3 regions of the Streptomyces sp. XH2 genome follow, and region 1 is predicted to be linked to each of the others. Evidence: riboswitches for the same ligand, from Rfam matches in the RefSeq annotation. Region 1 holds a riboswitch; each other region holds the start of a gene.

Region 1 (5,737 bases):
CCGAGCCCGCCCCCGCGGCCGGTTCGGTGTCGGGGTCGGCGCCGTGCAGGTACTCCTCGCTGATCTCCCGCGGCCCGAACGGCCACACCTTCTCGTAGCGCGCCCAGAGCAGGAAGGCCACGCAGCCGGCCCCGACCCAGGCCAGTGACCATTCGATGGGGTGCCGTCCGGGGGAATTCCGGTCCGCGTAGCCGTAGATGACGAGCCAGCCGACGAGCGCGACCAGGCTGGGCAGCGGGTAGAGCCACATCCGGTACGGGCGCCGCAGCCCGGGCTGGCGCCGCCGCAGCACCGTGACGGCCGCGATCTGGCCGAGCGCCTGGACGAGCACCATGACCGTCAGCAGCAGCTGGATGAGCGTCGCCAGGTCCGTGTGACGCCCTATCAGGAAGGCGACGCAGCCGATGCCGCCCATGGACAGCAGGCCCAGCACGGGGAAGCGGTGGCGCGGGTGCAGAATGGCGAAGGGCCGGAAGAAGACCTTCTCCCGGGCCGCGTTGTACGGGATCCGGGAGGCCCCGAGCAGCCCCGTGAAGACCGAGGCGAGGGCCGTGACGAGGATCAGCACGGTGACGGCGTCCGCCGCACCCTTGCCCCACGTCGTCTCCATCACCGCGGAGGCGATGGAGGAGGACGCGGAGTTCTCCGGGTCGAGCATGTCCTTCCAGTCGACCACGCCCAGCGTGCCGATCTGCAGCAGCAGGTAGATGGCCATGATGCCGAGGACGGAGTAGATGATGGAGCGCGGGATGTTGCGCCCGGGGTCCTTGATCTCGGCGCCCATGTACGCGGTCGTGTTGTAGCCGCCGTAGTCGTAGATGCCGATGGTCAGGCCCGCCGCGAAGCCGATCCAGAAGTGACTCGACGTCAGCTCGAAGGCGCCCACCGGGTAGGTGAAGGCCAGGTCCGGGCTGAAGTGGGTGTAGGCGGCGACGATCACCAGGACGACGGAGGCGATCATCACGCACCAGAGGGCGGCGGTGATCCGCGCCAGGTTCTCCACCCGCCCCCACAGCGACGCGACGACGAGGGCGATGAGCACCAGGCCCGTCAGGTCGCCCTGCGTCTGCGTCATGCCGGGCCAGAGGTAGGTCAGGTACTGCACGAAGCCGATGACGCCCGTCGACAGGGCCACCGGGAAGTAGAGCATCATCGTCCAGACGAACAGGAACGGCATCAGCTTTCCCGTGCGGTACTGGAAGGCCTGGCGCAGATAGACGTAGCTGCCGCCCGCGCCGGGCAGCGAGGCGCCGAGCTCGGCCCAGATCAGCCCGTCGGCCAGGGCCAGCACGGCGCCCGCGACGAACCCGATGACGGCGTGCGGGCCGCCGAAGGCCGCGACCATCAGGGGGATGGTGACGAAGGGGCCTATGCCGCACATCTGGCTCATGTTGATGGCGGTGGCCTGGAACAGGCCGATCCGGCGCACGAAGCCGACCTGATCCGTCGGCGGTCTTCCCGTACCTGCCATGGCGGTCAGCCCCTTCTCGTGCCGGATGGGGTCCGGCTGACCTGATTATGCGTTCAATGCACTGGTAGCACCGGCGTGTCGGCCCCGTCCACCGTTCCGACACGCCCGGTGGCTGCGGCTGCAAACGGCCGGGTAGGTTCCGTCGGCGACAGGCGCGACGAAAGGGGTGGGAGATGCTTGCAGGACGGGTGGCGGTCGTGGGCGGCTCGATCGCCGGATGCGCGGCCGCGCTGGCCGTGGCGCGCGCGGGCGCCGGCGAGGTGGTGGTCTTCGAGCGGGCGGCCGGAAGGCTTGCGGACCGGGGCGTCGGCCTCGCCGTCCACGAGCGGCGCTACGCCGAGCTGGAGGCGGCCGGGCACCTGGACCCGGGCATACCGTGGGTGCGGCTGACCTCGCGCCCCTGGCTCGTACGGGAGGACGCGCGCCGGGCCGGGCGGCGGGTGGGGGCGCTGCCGTTCGGGTTCCGTTCGTACGACTGGGGGTCGTTGTGGAGCGCGCTGCGGGCCCGCGTCCCCTCCTGCGTCGCCTACGAGCGCGGGAGCGCGGTCGAGCGGGTGCTGCCCGGGCCCGACGGGGCCTTGCTGCGCCTGGCCGGCGGCCGTGAGGAGCGCTTCGACCTCGTCATCGGCGCCGACGGATACCGCTCCGCCGTCCGGGCCGCAACCCGGGACGCGACCGTGCCCGGTTACGCCGGATACCTGGCGTGGCGCGGCATCCTCCCGGAGGAGGAACTGCCCGGCCCGGCCGGCGCGTGGGCCCGGGACGAGGCCGCCACCGTCGCCTTCCCCGGCGGCCACATGATCGTCTACCGCATCCCCGGGCCGGGCGGGACCGGAACCGGCGCCAACTGGGTCTTCTACACCGCGCCCGCCGACCCGGCCCACGCCCTGTCCGTCGACGACGCGGCGGGCCTCCCGCCGAGCCGGGTGCCCGACGCGCTGACGGCCCATCACCGCGCCGTCGTCGAGGAGCACTTCCCGCCGTACTGGCAGGAGGTCGTCCGGCGCACGCCCAAGGACGCCACCTACGTCCAGCCCGTCCTCGACCTGTGCGTGCCGCGCTACGGGGAGGGCCGGCTCGTCCTCCTCGGCGACGCGGCCGCCGTCGCCCGGCCGCACTCCGGCAGCGGCGCCGTGAAGGCCCTGCAGGACGCGACCGTGCTGGAGCGCTGCCTGGCCTCCGCCGGGAGCTGGAAGGAGGCCGTGGCCGCGTACGACGCGGCGCGGACGCCCGCCGGCCGCGCCGTCGTCGACCTGGGCCGCCGCCTGGGCCGCGCCCAGGTGCAGGCCACGCCCGACTGGGCGGCCATGAACCAGGCCGCCCTGGAGGCCTGGTGGAAGCGGGCGTCCGAGGGCGAGGGAAGCTTCGGCGGCCAGGCGCTGGACGTCGGGCGGGAGCCCTGAGGGGGGACCGGCCCGCGGGTTGCACGCCCTGTGCTCCGGGCCGCGCCGCTCCACCCGGCGCAACGGCGCCGAGCCGAAACGCCGGAGTCCGGCGGTGCCGGGCGGACCCCGGGCCGGGCCGCGAGCCTGCCCGGCCGAGCGGGCCCCGGGGCCGCAGGCGCAGTGCGCTCGGCCCGGGGCGCCTGGCACCACACTTGCAAAGGGCTGGCAGCTGCTGAACCTTCGCATTCGCGTCCCCCGGGCGCTAAAGTGACCCGGCCGTGGTGTTCGGGAAGACCGGTGAAGGACCGTCGAGGTCCGAGCCCGGCGCGGCCCTCGCCACTGTGATCGGGGAGTGACCGTCCCGTTCCGCGCGTCGCCCCACGGGCGCGCGGAGCCACTGGCCGCAGCCGGCTGCCGGGAAGGCGGGGACGGGCGCGAACGGACCCGTAAGCCAGGAGACCGGCCACGGCATCTCGCAAATGGTCCACGAGGTGCTGGAGCGTTCAACCCCATGTCCCGACCCACCGATTCTCCCGGCGGCCCCGCGCCCTCCTTCCGCTGGCGCCGCCAGGACACCGTGCGGACCGCCGGCCTGCTGGCCGTCATCGCCGCCCTGCACGTCGTCGCGTTCGGCGTGCTCTACCTGCTCGTCGTCCCCCATCACTACGCCGTCGGCTCCAAGGTCTACGGCGTCGGCCTCGGCATCACCGCCTACACCCTCGGCATGCGGCACGCCTTCGACGCCGACCACATCGCCGCCATCGACAACACCACCCGCAAGCTGATGGCCGACGGCAAGCGCCCGGTCTCCGTCGGCTTCTGGTTCGCGCTCGGCCACTCCAGCGTCGTCGTGCTGCTGACCCTGCTGGTGGCCGGCGGCACGCGGCTGGCCGGCACGCTGATGGACGAGGAGTCCACCACCCACCAGACGCTCGGCATCGTCGGCACGACCGCCTCCGGCGGCTTCCTCTACCTCATCGCCGCGCTCAACCTCGTCGCCCTCGCCGGCATCCTGCGGATCTTCCGCGCGATGCGCGAGGGCCGCTACGACGAGGCCGAGCTGGAGCAGCACCTGGACTCGCGCGGCTTCATGAACCGCGTCCTCGGCCGCTTCACGCGCTCGATCACCCGCCCGGGCCAGATGTACCCGCTGGGCTTCCTCTTCGGCCTCGGCTTCGACACGGCCACCGAGGTCACGCTGATGGTGATGGCGGGCAGCGGCGCCGCCGCGGGCGTGCCCTGGTACGCGATCCTGTGCCTGCCGCTGCTGTTCGCCGCGGGCATGAGCCTCTTCGACACCCTCGACGGCACGTTCATGAACTTCGCCTACCAGTGGGCGTTCTCCAACCCGGTCCGCAAGGTCTACTACAACCTCACCATCACGGGCCTGTCGATCGCCGTCGCCTTCCTCATCGGCACCATCGAACTGGTCGGCGTCCTGCACGAGAAGCTGGGCCTGGAGGACGCGGTGACCGGCTGGATCGCCGGCCTGAACCTCGACAACGTCGGCTTCGTCATCGTCGGCCTGTTCGTGGTGGTGTGGGCGGCCGCCCTCGGCTACTGGCGCTTCGGCACGGTCGACCCGCGCTGGGCCGCCCGCCCGGCGGCCCCGGCCGAGAGCTGACCCGCGCGCCGGCCCGCCGTCAGGCGGCGGCGCGGGCGGACGCCTCCCCGGCCTCCTCCCGCGCCGCCGCCGGCACCAGCTGCGCCTGCCCGGCGAGGATCACCAGCGTGCCCACGGCGACCCCCAGGACACCGCACGTCGCGGCCCACGTGGCCCCCGCCTCCTCCAGGACCGTGCCGGTGACGGCCGACCCCAGTGCCACGCCGGCCGTCATCAGGGTCACCAGCCACGCGAACGCCTCCGTGACGGTGCCCGCCGGCGCGAGCTCGCCCACGAGCACGAACACGACGGTCAGCACGGGTGCGAGGAACAGCCCGGTGAAGAGCATCAGGCAGGCCATGTACGGCGGGGCGGGCAGCAGGCACAGCAGCCCGTACCCGGCCGTCAGACCCAGCATCATCAGCAGCGTCCGGCGCGGCGGCGCCACCCGCCAGCGCCGCACGGCCCCGTAGGCCAGCCCGCCGGTGAGCGCCCCGAGAGCGTTGAGCGAGAGCAGCGCCGGGGCGCCGCCGGGCAGCCGGTGCCCCTCCGCGTAGGAGACGACGAGGACGTTGAGGGTGCCGATGGCGACGCCCACGCCCGTGAGGCCCGTGATCAGGACGACGAAGCCGCGGCTGCGCAACGGCCCCAGCCGGCCGGCGGACCGGGCGGGCGCCTTCCAGGCCCGGGCGGGCGGGGCGGTGGCGACGACGAGCACCCCGGCGACGCCCAGGAGCGCGCCCGCCCACAGCGCCGCCGCGGGCGAGGCGACCGCCACGCCGCCGGCCACCACCAGCGGCCCGCCGACGAAGACCAGCTCCTGGGACGCGGAGTCCAGCGCGTAGGCCGACTCCAGCTTCCCGGGCGCGACGATGTCCGGCCACAGGGCCCGCAGGCACGGCTCCAGCGGGGGAGTGGCCGCGCCCGCGAGCACGACCCCGCCCAGGACGGCCGCGGTGCTGCCGGGCGCGACGGCGACGACGGCGAAGCCCGCGGCCGCCACGAGGGCCGTCGGCAGCAGGACGCGCGGCTGGCCCACCCGGTCCACGAGCCGGCCCAGCAGCGGCCCGCCCACGGCGGAGGCGACCGCGAACGCGCCGACGGCCACGCCCACGAAGCCGTACGACGCGCCCGCCTGACGCAGCGCCAGCGGGACCGCGACGGCGGCCATCGCGCTCGGCAGCCGCCCGACGAGCGTGCCCAGGAGCAGCCTGATCACATGGGGGCCGCGCAGCAGGTCCGCGTAGCTCACGGGGAGACCTCCCCGTCCGCCGAATC
Region 2 (5,737 bases), on a different contig from region 1:
CCGGTGCCCCCGGCCCGCGGCGAACGCCTCTCCGGGGGCCGCCTCGAAGGCGCTGCGCACGGGTTGGCGGGTCAAGGGAGCGCTGCCGCCGGGTGGGTGGGCAGCGCCGAACAGGCGGTAGAACACGGTGTTCCACGGCGAGAACAGCGGACGGTCCGACACCTCGATGTCCCCGACCCACTTCACGGAGGCGATGCCCACCCAGGACGGCACCACCAGGCGTGCCGGGCAGCCGTGGTCGGGCAGGAGCGGCCGGCCGTTCATCTCGTACGCCAGCAGGACGTCGTCGAGGGCCTTCGCCACGGGCAACGGCCGGCGCACGTGCCCGTAGTCCGTCCCAGCGGCGGTGTACACCGGGTCGAGGCCGCGCGGCATCACGTCCACCGCCCGCCGCGACAGGCCCGCCGCCCGCAGGACGTCCGACAGGCGCGCGCCCCGCCAGCGCGCCGCGCCGACCGCGCCCATCGTCCAGGGGGTGCCGGTGACCCTGTCGCCCTGCTGGGTGGCGTAGTAGCTGCGGCCGTTGCCCGCGCACTCCAGGCACGCGCTCGACGTCACGGCCGGCAGGGACCTCAGGTCGTCGTAGGAGAACTCCACCGCCCGGCCGCGCAGTCCGCCGCCCCACACCGTGAGGCGCCACCGCGCGGGGTCCAGGACGGGGGTCGACGTGTGGTTGCGGACGAAGAACCGGTCGACCGGCGTGTGGTAGCCCGTGCCCCGCAGCGCCGCCCAGTTCGTCTCCGCGTTGGTGTCCCGTACGGTGAACAGCTCGGCGGGCAGGGGCTTGACGATCCCCGGCCTCCCCGCGGCGGCCGCCGCGCCCGCTCCGGTGCCGGCTCCGGCGGCGGCGAGCCCCGCCGCGGCGCCGAGCATGCGCAGCACGCCCCGGCGCGAGAGGCCCTCCCCCGCCGCATCACCCGACAGGAACTGCCGCAGCCGGTCGCGGTCGTAGGCGCGCTCGGACATGTACCCGTTCCTCCCCGACGTCACGAAGAGCGTCCCGAAGAGCGGGCCGAAGACTCGACCACGTGCAGACTCGGCCCCATGCTGGAAGCGGACTCCACACACGCTAGAACACGCCCGGCGCACTGTCCCCACCACAATCCGGCCGCACCAGCGGTGCCCCGGGGCCTGGCGGTCCGGCCCCGTCCGTAAGAATCCACTCGTCCCCGCCCTCGCCGTCACCGACGCCCTGCCGGGCACGCCGGACGCGGAGCCCGGCCGCGACCGGTCCACCCGGGCGCGCGTCCTACGGCTCGGGGGACTACGCCCGTGAGGCGGCCGGCCTGCTGGTGCGGACCCTCGACCCGGACGCGGCGCCCGGCGACCTGACGGCGCAGCTCACGCGCCTGGCCCGGCTGCACGAGGGCAGGCCCGTGCTCGCGACGAGGACGGCCGGCTCCCTCGACGGGCGGTTCGGCAGCCGCCACGGCAGCGACGAGGCGCTCGCCCGCGCGGCCCGCTCCCTGGCCGGGGACGGGGGCCCGGAAGCGGGCTTGTGCGCGGTCGCCCTCACCGTCGTCGGGGGCCGCCGCACCGGCTGGTCCGCTCCCTGGCGCGAGCAACTGCGGGCCCTGCGCCGCCACGCCCACCCGGACGTCCGCGACGAGGCGCTCGCCAGGGTCACCGCCGAGGAGTGAGCGACCCGCATCCTCAGCCACGCGGCCCGGGAGGCCCTGCCCAGGCCGCGCTGGGGCCCGCGCGGTGGCTGAGCGTTGCGGCCGGCTCGTAGGGCCGCACTCACCACGGTCTCAGGAGTCCTTGCCCTCCACGACGCGCCGGGCCGCCTCGCTCTCCGCGGCGGCCGGTGACAGCTCGCTCAGCGTGTCGAGGTCGGTGTCCTCCCGGAGCTCGGTCTCCCAGGCGGCGGCCAGCTTCTCCTGCTGCCGGCGCGGCTGCCGCCGGACCTCCTCGCGGTGGGCCGGGCTCAGGGCCTCCAGGAATCGCGAGACTTCGTCGGTCGGCATGGGTTCTCCCTCGTCAGCGTCGACGGCCATCCCCTTCCCGCTGCCGGGAGCCCCCGGATCAACCGGCTCCTCCGCTTCACCTGAAAGGGGACCGGGCGGGCGCCGGCAGGAGGAGCGGCGGCGGCCGGGCGGCTGCCCGTCCCCGCGAAAGCGAGGGGAGCGGGCAGCCGCGCGACGGCGGGGCTACTCCTGCCGTACGTACAGCAGCAGCCGGGCGAACAGGCCGGGCCGGCGCGGCGCGCCGCGGGGCGCGGCGGGCCCGGCTTCCGCGCCGGGGGCTTCGGGAGCGGCGGGCGGCTTCTCCCCGGCCCGGCTCGCGGGGGGCGTGGTGCGCGGACCGCCCGGCGGGCTCGGCGGGCTCGGCGGGTCCTGCGGATCCGGGGCGGTGGCCGGGGGCTGCTCGCCGCCGGCGGAGGCGTGCTCGGGGTCGGGTTCGGGGGCGCGGTAGACCTGGGCGCGCAGATAGGCGCTCAGGACACGCGCGGGATCGAGGGGCATGACGTCTCTCTGCTTCTCGTGCCTGCAGGTGTGAGGAAAGTTCCGGGCGTGCCGGACGCGGCGGCCCGTCCCGTACGGGGCGGGACGGGCGGGGGTTCCTCTCAGCAGCGCAGGACGTCGTTGCGCGCGCGGCCCGCGGTGGCCGCGGGGCCTTCGGGGGCCGGCGGTGCGGGCCGGCAGCCGGGGGCCGGCGGGGATCCGGCTCCCGCGGAGTCCCGCGAGGCGGGGACGCAGGTGCGCCTGCCCGGAGACGCCTGGACGCGGGGCGTGCGGTTGTCCGCGACGCAGTCGTCCGCGGTGGCGAACTCCACGGACACGGGGGTCTCTTCCGGGCCGGAGCCCAGGGCGAACACCGTGCCGCTCCCCCCGGAGAAGAGCAGCAGGACGGAGACCAGCACGGCGACCGCGGCGCGCAACGCGGGCTGCGACGGCGGCGGTGCGGGGCTCCACAGGGTCATGCACCAAGCGTAATCAGTCAATTACTTTGGGCGCATTCCACCGTTCGGGTGAGGCCACCGGTACCGGGGCGGCATCTCCCGGCGGGAACGGGGCACCTGGCCCGTATGGTCGCACAGCCCGCGGCACGGAACCCGGGCGCGCCGTACGGTCGGAGCAGGGCTTCTCCGCGCACGGCGGCGGCCCCGGTCACGGCAACGACGGCGGAGGAGGAGCAGGTGACGGATGCCCGGGAGAGTGCGGACCACGTCAGCGTGCATCTGACGGACTGCGGCCACCAGGACGCGGGCGCCGTCTTCGGCGTTCTGGAGGCCGCCTTCCCCGAAGCGGGCCCGCCGCGCAGCGAGACCAGCCCGGGCGCGCCCGGCGCGGGCCCGATGATCTGGTGCATGACGGTGGACACCCGCACGCGGCTGGGCGAGGGCGCGGCGCAGCCGGGGAAGGCTCCCCTCTCGGGCACGGTCACGGCCGACCTGTTCGGCGCCGCCGACCCCGTCCGCCAGGTCAAGGAGGAACTGGAGCGCGCCTTCGCCGCCGAGCACCGCGGTCACGTCTCCGGTGAGCACGAGATGGAGCTGCGGCTGCGGCTGGCGACGCGAACCGCCTCGTGAGGCGCGCCACTTCACTCTTCCGTGACCCTGCCCCGCGGCCTAGAGTGACGGTGCAGCTGGTTCGCCCTGCTCGCCAGGCAGGCGCGTCGCAAGAGGGAACCCGGTGGGAATCCGGGACTGCCCCGCAGCGGTGAGCGGGAACGACCGCCGTCATACGCACTGGATCCGTACGGGTCCGGGAAGCGACGGCCAGTAGGTGCCATGTGGCGTGCCCGCGAGTCCGAAGACCTGCCAACTGCCCGTGCGCTGCCGAGCGCACGGAGATCCCGGTGACCTCGAGGGCGGTTGGGGGCACCCCCGGACGAAGTCTGGGGGAGCACACATCAGGCGGGCACACGCGGCGGCGCTACGAGCGACCGCACCGCGGCGGCGGCCCGCCCGGTCTGCCGTTCCTTCGCGCTCTCCGTCCGTCCCGGGGTCATGGACGCACGCACGCTCGCGAAGGAGAGTTCCGTGACCAGCAAGTCCGCAGCCGCGGCAGCACAGGCCACCGTCCACGGCTACCCCCGGCAGGGTCAGGGCCGGGAACTGAAGAAGGCGATCGAGGGGTACTGGAAGGGCCGTGTCACGGCCGAGGCCCTGCGGGACACGGCCGCCGCACTGCGCCGTACGAACTGGCAGCAGCTGGCCGGGGCCGGTGTGCACGAAGTGCCCACGGGCGACTTCTCGTTCTACGACCACGTCCTGGACACCAGTGTGATGGTCGGTGCGATTCCCGCGCGGCACCGCGCGACCGTCGACGCCGACGCCCTGGACGGCTACTTCGCCATGGCCCGTGGCACGCAGGAGGTGGCGCCGCTGGAGATGACCAAGTGGTTCGACACCAACTACCACTACCTGGTCCCCGAACTCGACCCCGGCACGGTCTTCACCGCGGACTCCACCAAGCAGGTCGCGGAGCTGAAGGAGGCCCTCGCGCTCGGCCTGACGGCCCGTCCGGTGCTCGTCGGCCCCGTCACGTACCTGCTGCTGGCCAAGCCCGCGCCGGGCGTCGCCGCCGGCTTCGAGCCGCTCACCCTCCTCGACCGGCTGCTGCCGGTGTACGCCGAGGTCCTCGCCGACCTGCGGGCCGCGGGCGCCGAATGGGTGCAGCTCGACGAGCCCGCCCTGGTCCAGGACCGCTCCCCCGCCGAGCTCAACGCCGCCGCCCGCGCCTACCGCGAACTGGGCGGCCTCACCGACCGGCCCCGGCTGCTGGTCGCCTCCTACTTCGACCGGCTCGGCGAGGCCCTCCCGGTCCTCGCCAAGGCCCCCGTCGAGGGCCTCGCCCTGGACTTCACGGGCCCCGCCGCCGCCAACCTCGACGACCTCGCGGCCGCCGGCGGGCTGCCCGGCAAGCGGCTCCTCGCCGGCGTCGTCAACGGCCGCAACGTGTGGATCAACGACTTCGAGAAGTCCCTGTCCACCCTGGGCACGCTCCTCGGCCTCGCCGGCCGGGTCGACGTCGCCCCGTCCTGCTCCCTGCTGCACGTGCCGCTGGACGCGGCGGCCGAGCGGGACATCGACCCGCAGATCGCCCGCTGGCTCGCGTTCGCCCGCCAGAAGGCCGCCGAGGTGGTCACGCTGGCCCGCGGCCTGGCGCAGGGCCCCGACACGATCGCGGCCGAGCTGGCCGCCAACCGCGCCGACCTGGCTTCGCGGGCGGGCTCGGCCATCACCCGGGACCCGGCCGTCCGCGCCCGCGCCGCCGCCGTCACCGAGACCGACGGCCGCCGCTCGCAGCCGTACGAGCAGCGGGCGGCCGCCCAGCGGGCCCACCTCGGCCTGCCCCTGCTGCCGGTCACCACCATCGGCTCCTTCCCGCAGACGACGGAGCTGCGCACCGCCCGCGCCGACCTGCGCTCGGGACGGATCGACGCCGAGGCGTACGAGGAGCGCATCAAGGCCGAGATCCGCGAGGTGCTCTCGTTCCAGGAGAAGGCCGGCATCGACGTCCTCGTGCACGGCGAGCCCGAGCGCAACGACATGGTGCAGTACTTCGCCGAGCAGCTGACGGGCTATCTGGCCACGCAGCACGGCTGGGTCCAGTCGTACGGCACGCGCTACGTCCGCCCGCCGGTCCTCGCCGGTGACATCTCCCGCCCGGAGCCGATGACGGTCCGCTGGACGCGCTACGCCCAGTCGGTGGCGGGCAAGCCCGTCAAGGGCATGCTGACCGGGCCGGTCACCATGCTCGCCTGGTCGTTCGTCCGCGACGACCAGCCG
Region 3 (5,737 bases), on a different contig from region 1:
GTCTCGTAGAAGTGCCTGTCGGCCAGGCAGTAGACCTCGTACCGCGCGTCCATCGTCGCCCCCCTCGGCTGCGTTGCCTAGAGATTTCCACGCCGTGAGGGGCCCGGCCAGTCACATGTGTCATCAAGAAAATGTGCGGAACGCATGAGTAACAACGCCCATGCGTACGAAGGGGTTTCACTCGTCGGGAGGAAACACCGTCTCGCCCGTGTCCGGCCTGCTGATCGTGATCGCCTCCACGGGGCAGGTCTCCGCGGCCGCGAGCACTTCCTCGGACGGGTCCGTCTCCTCCGCGAGGGGCCGGGAGCGGCGGCCCGCGTCGAGCGCGAACGCCCCGGGCGCGCTCCCGGCGCACATTCCCGAGCCCACGCACAGCCCCCGGTCGACCCGCACGTGCCAGCGCTCGGCGGCAGTCATTCCGTCAGCCCTCCTCGTAGTCCGCGGGCAGGTGGATCGTCTTGTGCTCCAGGTACTCGGCGAAGCCCTCCGGTCCGAACTCCCGCCCCAGGCCGGAGTTCTTGTAGCCGCCGAAGGGGCCGAACATGTCGAGGCCGAAGGTGTTGACCGAGTACGTGCCGGTGCGCACCCGGCGGGCGACCTCGATGCCGCGTTCGGCGTCGCGGGTCCAGACGCTGCCGGAGAGCCCGTAGTCGGAGTCGTCGGCGATGCGCACGGCCTCCTCCTCCGTGTCGTAGGGCAGCAGGCAGATGACGGGGCCGAAGATCTCCTCGCGGGCGATGCGCATGTCGTTGGAGACGTCGCCGAAGAGGGTGGGCTCGACGTACCAGCCCTTGTCGCGGCCGGCCGGGCGGCCGCCGCCGGCCAGCACCTTGGCGCCCTCGCGCTGCCCGAGCGCGATGTACTCCAGGGACCTGCGGCGCTGCCGTTCGGCGACGAGCGGCCCGACCTGGGTGGCGGGGTCGAGGGGGTCGCCGACGACGAGGGCGGAGGCGGCGGCCGTGAAGCGCTCGGCCAGTTCGGCGTAGTGGGCGCGGGGGGCGAGGATGCGCGTCTGGGCCACGCACGACTGGCCGTTGTTCATCCAGGCCGCGGGGACGATGCCGGCGACGGCCGCCTCCAGGTCGGCGTCCGGCAGGACGATCGCCGCGGACTTGCCGCCGAGCTCCAGAGTGACGCGGGTCAGCCGGCGCGCCGCGACCTCCATGACGCGCTTGCCCGCCGCGACCGAGCCGGTGAAGGCCACCTTGTCGACGCCGGGGTGCCCGACGAGGTACTCGCTGACCTCGCGTTCCGCGGGCAGGATCGACAGGACGCCCTCCGGCAGGCCCGCCTCCGTGACGATCTCCGCCAGGAGGTACGAGTCCAGCGGCGTTTCCGGCGAGGGCTTGAGCACCACCGAGCAGCCCGTCAGCAGCGCGGGCGCGAGCTTGGCCGCCGTCACGAGCTGCGGGACGTTCCACGGCACGACGGCAGCGACGACGCCGACCGGCTCGCGCCGCACGAGCAGCGGCCCGAGGGCGCCGGCCCGCCGCTCCTCGTAGGGCAGGCCGCGGGCGACGGCGATGGCGCAGTCCCACACCATCATCGCGCCGAGGGCCTGGGCGAGGACGCTCCAGGAGTACGGGGAGCCGTTCTGGGCGGAGACGATCCGGGCGATCTCCTCGTGCCGGGCGGCGACGCCGTCCTTGATGCGGGTGACGACGTCGATGCGCTCGGCGAGGGGCCGGTCGGCCCAGACGCCGGAGTCGAAGGCCGTGCGGGCCGCGGCGACGGCCCTGTCGACGTCCTCGCGCGAGGCGTGCGGGACGCGGCCGATCACCTCCTCGGTGTGCGGCGACACGACGTCGATGACGGCGCGGCCGGCCGGGTCGGCCATGGCGCCGCCGATGAAGAGCTGTCCGTGCTCGACGACCGGTCCGTTCGCATGCTGGTTCATGATCCGGATGCCTCCCGCGCGTCTGCGGAGCCCTGCGCGCCGTAACGAAAAACTGACGCAGCATCAGACACTTAGCAGCCCGCCCGGCAGCGGGCAACAGGTCGCCGGACCGTTGATCTTCAGGCCGTCCGGTTAAAGTGTCCGTGACAACTTCATCCCGCCTCGGAACGGGGGAAGCCGGTGCAAATCCGGCGCTGACCCGCAACCGTGACTACGGTCCGCCGCCCGGCGGCCGTACGAGCCGGACCACCCGGTCCAGGCGGCAGGCTTCCGGAACCGGTCGTGCCGCCTGGCGGTGCCGTCCGGTCCACCGGCACCGCCGAGGTATGCGGAGCCGAGCCCGGTGCCACCGCGCGCAGCGCGCGGGGAGGCGGCCGTGCGCGGCCGCGGACCCCGTCAGCCGGCCCTGCCCCCGCCCCCGCAGTGACACCCCACCGAGAGGCTCGACCCCATGGCCCCCTCCCTCGCCGTCCACGCGCGCCGCGGCGCCGCGGCCCTGGCCACCGCCGCCGTCCTGGGCGCGGCCGCGGCCCCCGCCGCCTTCGCCGACGGCTCACCGTCCCCGGCGCCGGGGCTGTACGGCACGGCCGACCCCAAGTTCGACGGTGTCTTCCGGCAGTCGCTGGCCTTCGTGGCGCAGAACGCCACGGGCGTCACCCCGGCCAAGCCGGGGGTCGACTGGCTCGCGGGCCAGCAGTGCGAGGACGGCGGCTTCCCCGGCTACCGCGCGGACACGAGCAAGGCGTGCGACCCGAAGAAGGACGAGTTCACGGACGCCACCGCCGCGGCCGTGCAGGGCCTCGCGGCCGCCGGCGGGCGCGCGGACGCGGTCAGGAAGGGCCTGGACTGGCTCAAGGCCCACCAGAACGACGACGGCGGCTGGGGCTACCAGGCCGGCAGCCCCACCGACGCCAACTCCACCTCCATCGCCCTCGGCGCGTTCGCGGCGGCCGGCCAGGACCCGGCCAAGGACGCCGTCAAGAACGGCAAGAACCCCGTGGAGACGCTGCTGGCCTTCCAGCTCGGCTGCGACGCGAAGGAGGGCGAGCGCGGCGCGTTCGCGTACCTGAAGGACGACAAGGGGCTGCGCGCCGACAACCTGGCCAGCGCCGCCGCCGCGCTCGCCACGCTCGGCAAGGGCTTCCTCGCCGAGCCCCCGAAGAAGGACGCCGACCGGCCCGTCAAGGCGCTGGAGTGCGCGGGCGAGGACAAGGCCGGTCCCAAGGACGCCGCCGCGGCCGCCGAGGCCGTGGACGGCTACCTCGTGGCCGCCATGGACAAGAACGGTGGCTACCTGCTGCCGTCCATGCCCGGCGCCCCCGCCAAGCCCGACCAGGGCAACACGGCCGACGCCGCCCTCGCCCTCGCCGCGGGCGGTCACCGCGCCGCCGCCGAGAAGCCCCTGAAGTGGCTGCGGTCCAAGGAGAGCGGCACCGCCGAGTGGGCCAAGGGCCAGCCCGGCCGGCTCGCCAAGCTGATCCTCGCCACGCGCGCCGCGGGCGGCGACCCGCGCGACTTCGCGGGCACGGACCTCGTGGCGCAGCTGAACGCCACGGGGCCGGCGCCGGAGCGGGCCACGGGCTCCGACGAGTCGAAGAAGGACGAGGACAAGGACGAGAAGGACGGCGGCGTCACCGTCAACGTCTGGTGGATCGTCGGCGTCGGCCTGGCCTTCGGCGCCGGCATCGGCTTCCTGATCAGCGGCCGCAAGAAGAAGCAGCAGCTGTGACGCGAGCTGCCGGAATGCGCCCTGCCGGGGTGCGAGCCGCCGGGATGCGCGGCGGTGCGGTCGCCGCGCTGGTCGCCGTGCTCCTCGTACTGCTCGGCACCGCCCCCGCCCAGGCCGCCGGCTACCGGTACTGGTCGTTCTGGCAGGGCTCCGGCGGCCAGTGGGCGTACGCGACGCAGGGGCCGGGCACGGCGCGGCCCGGCGACGGGGACGTGATCGGGTTCCGGTTCGCGGTCAGCGCGGACTCCTCCGACGCCGCGAAACCGCGCGCCGCCGCCGGCTTCGAAGCGGTCTGCGACAGCACGCCCGCCAAGGACGGGGCGAAGCGCGTCGCCGTCGTCCTCGACTTCGGCACGCCCGCCGACGCCCCCGACGGCGAGACGCCGCCCGCGGCCCGCTCGGCCTGCGCCCAGGTGGGCGAGGACACGACCGCGGGCGAGGCGCTGGCCGCGGTCGCGAAGCCGCTGCGCTACGACTCCTCCGCCCTGCTGTGCGCCATCGCGGGCTACCCGCGGACGGGCTGCGGCGAGCAGGTGAGCGGCGCGAAGAAGGGTGCGGAGAGCGCGCGGCCGAGTGCCGCGGACAAGAGCGGCGGGAGCGACGGAAACGACGGGGGCAGCGGTGACGGCGTCCCGTCGGCCGGCCTGATCGGCGGCGTCGCCGCCGTGGTCGTCCTCGGCGCCGCGGCCTTCTGGCAGGCCCGCCGACGCCGCGGATGAGCGACAGGAAGAAGCCGCAGCGCGCTCGGGGCGAGGCGGCGGGGGCCGGAGGCGCGCCGGGGGGCGGAGCCGCGCCGCTCACTGCACGCGCCTCCGCCCTGCACGCGGGCGCCTGGTGGGTGTGGGCGCTGGGCCTGGCCACGGCCGCCTCGCGGACCACGAACGTCCTGCTGCTCGGCCTGCTCGTCGCCGTCGCCGGCTACGTCGTGGCCGCGCGGCGCACGGACGCCCCGTGGGCCCGCTCGTACGGGGCGTTCCTCAAGCTCGGCCTGGCCGTGATCGGCATCCGGCTCCTCTTCGCGGTCGTGCTGGGCTCACCCATCCCGGGCACCCACACCCTCGTCACCCTGCCGGAAGTCCCGCTCCCGGACTGGGCGCGGGGGGTGCGGATCGGCGGCCGCGTGACGGCCGAGGCGCTGGTCTTCGCCCTCGCCGACGGCATGAAGCTGGCCACGCTGCTGGTGTGCGTGGGCGCGGCGAACGCGCTCGCCAACCCGGCGCGGCTGCTGAAGTCCCTGCCGGGCGCGCTGTACGAGGCGGGGGTCGCGGTCGTCGTCGCCATGACGTTCGCGCCGAACCTCGTCGCCGACGTCCAGCGGCTGCGCGCGGCCCGCCGCCTGCGCGGCCGCCCCGACCGCGGCTTCGCGGCCCTGCTCCAGGTGGGACTGCCGGTGCTGGAGGGCGCCTTGGAGCGTTCCGTCGCGCTGGCCGCCTCGATGGACGCGCGCGGCTACGGCCGTACGGCCGAGGTCCCGCGGGCGGTCCGCCGCACGACGGGCTCGCTGACACTGGGCGGCCTGATGGGCGTCTGCGCCGGCACGTACGGGCTGCTCGCCGACCAGGGCGCGGGGTACGGGCTGCCCGTGCTCCTCACCGGCCTGGCCGCGGCCCTGGCGGGACTGTGGCTGGGCGGCCGCCGCTCCGTGCGCACGCGCTACCGGCCCGACCGGTGGGGCGTGCGCGCGTGGCTCGTTTCGGGCGCCGGCGTGGCCGTCGCGGCCCTGATGATCTGGGCGAACACGTACGCGCCGGGCGTGCTGCACCCGCCGGCGGTGCCTCTGACGGCGCCGGAACTGCCGGTGTGGCCGGCGGCGTCGATCCTGGTGGGCCTGCTGCCGGCGTTCGTCGCGCCGGACGCCTCCGGGGGCGGTCCGGGGAACGCCTCCGGGCCCGGGCCGGCCGGGCACCGCCGGACCGGCCGGTGGGGGCCGGGCGGCGGTGCGGCGGAAGAGGTCCCCCGGCCCCGCCCCTTCCCGGAGCAGGGGCGGCCGAGCCACCGGCTCCCCGGAGGCCGGACGGGCACAGCCTCCGCCATCCCGTCCCCCGGTGCCCGGGGCGCAGCCACCCGCTCCCCCGAGGCCCGGGGCGCGGCCACCACCCACTCCCCCAGGG

What was found. Region 1 has a riboswitch for cobalamin ahead of ACOTKD_RS23000 (HoxN/HupN/NixA family nickel/cobalt transporter). Riboswitches for the same ligand answer to the same signal wherever they lie in the genome.
Region 2: another riboswitch for cobalamin. It lies ahead of metE (5-methyltetrahydropteroyltriglutamate--homocysteine S-methyltransferase); the one in region 1 lies ahead of ACOTKD_RS23000 (HoxN/HupN/NixA family nickel/cobalt transporter).
Region 3: another riboswitch for cobalamin. It lies ahead of ACOTKD_RS05355 (prenyltransferase/squalene oxidase repeat-containing protein); the one in region 1 lies ahead of ACOTKD_RS23000 (HoxN/HupN/NixA family nickel/cobalt transporter).

The regions. Positions count from the first base shown of each region.
Region 1 covers NZ_JBMMMZ010000011.1:145,695-151,431, forward strand. Annotated here, with positions in the region: gene ACOTKD_RS22990 (APC family permease) at 1-1,471, opposite strand, end outside; gene ACOTKD_RS22995 (FAD-dependent monooxygenase) at 1,645-2,874, shown strand; cobalamin riboswitch at 3,119-3,338, shown strand; gene ACOTKD_RS23000 (HoxN/HupN/NixA family nickel/cobalt transporter) at 3,368-4,480, shown strand; gene ACOTKD_RS23005 (MFS transporter) at 4,500-5,711, opposite strand.
Region 2 covers NZ_JBMMMZ010000004.1:32,540-38,276, forward strand. Annotated here, with positions in the region: gene ACOTKD_RS09600 (sulfite oxidase) at 1-966, opposite strand, end outside; gene ACOTKD_RS09605 (hypothetical protein) at 1,293-1,640, shown strand; gene ACOTKD_RS09610 (hypothetical protein) at 1,752-1,967, opposite strand; gene ACOTKD_RS09615 (hypothetical protein) at 2,151-2,465, opposite strand; gene ACOTKD_RS09620 (hypothetical protein) at 2,567-2,923, opposite strand; gene ACOTKD_RS09625 (hypothetical protein) at 3,140-3,532, shown strand; cobalamin riboswitch at 3,573-3,782, shown strand; gene metE (5-methyltetrahydropteroyltriglutamate--homocysteine S-methyltransferase) at 3,986-5,737, shown strand, end outside.
Region 3 covers NZ_JBMMMZ010000002.1:377,119-382,855, reverse strand. Annotated here, with positions in the region: gene lanKC (class III lanthionine synthetase LanKC) at 1-53, opposite strand, end outside; gene ACOTKD_RS05365 (ferredoxin) at 178-417, opposite strand; gene ACOTKD_RS05360 (aldehyde dehydrogenase) at 422-1,897, opposite strand; cobalamin riboswitch at 2,010-2,171, shown strand; gene ACOTKD_RS05355 (prenyltransferase/squalene oxidase repeat-containing protein) at 2,349-3,626, shown strand; gene ACOTKD_RS05350 (SCO2322 family protein) at 3,671-4,345, shown strand; gene ACOTKD_RS05345 (energy-coupling factor transporter transmembrane protein EcfT) at 4,342-5,737, shown strand, end outside.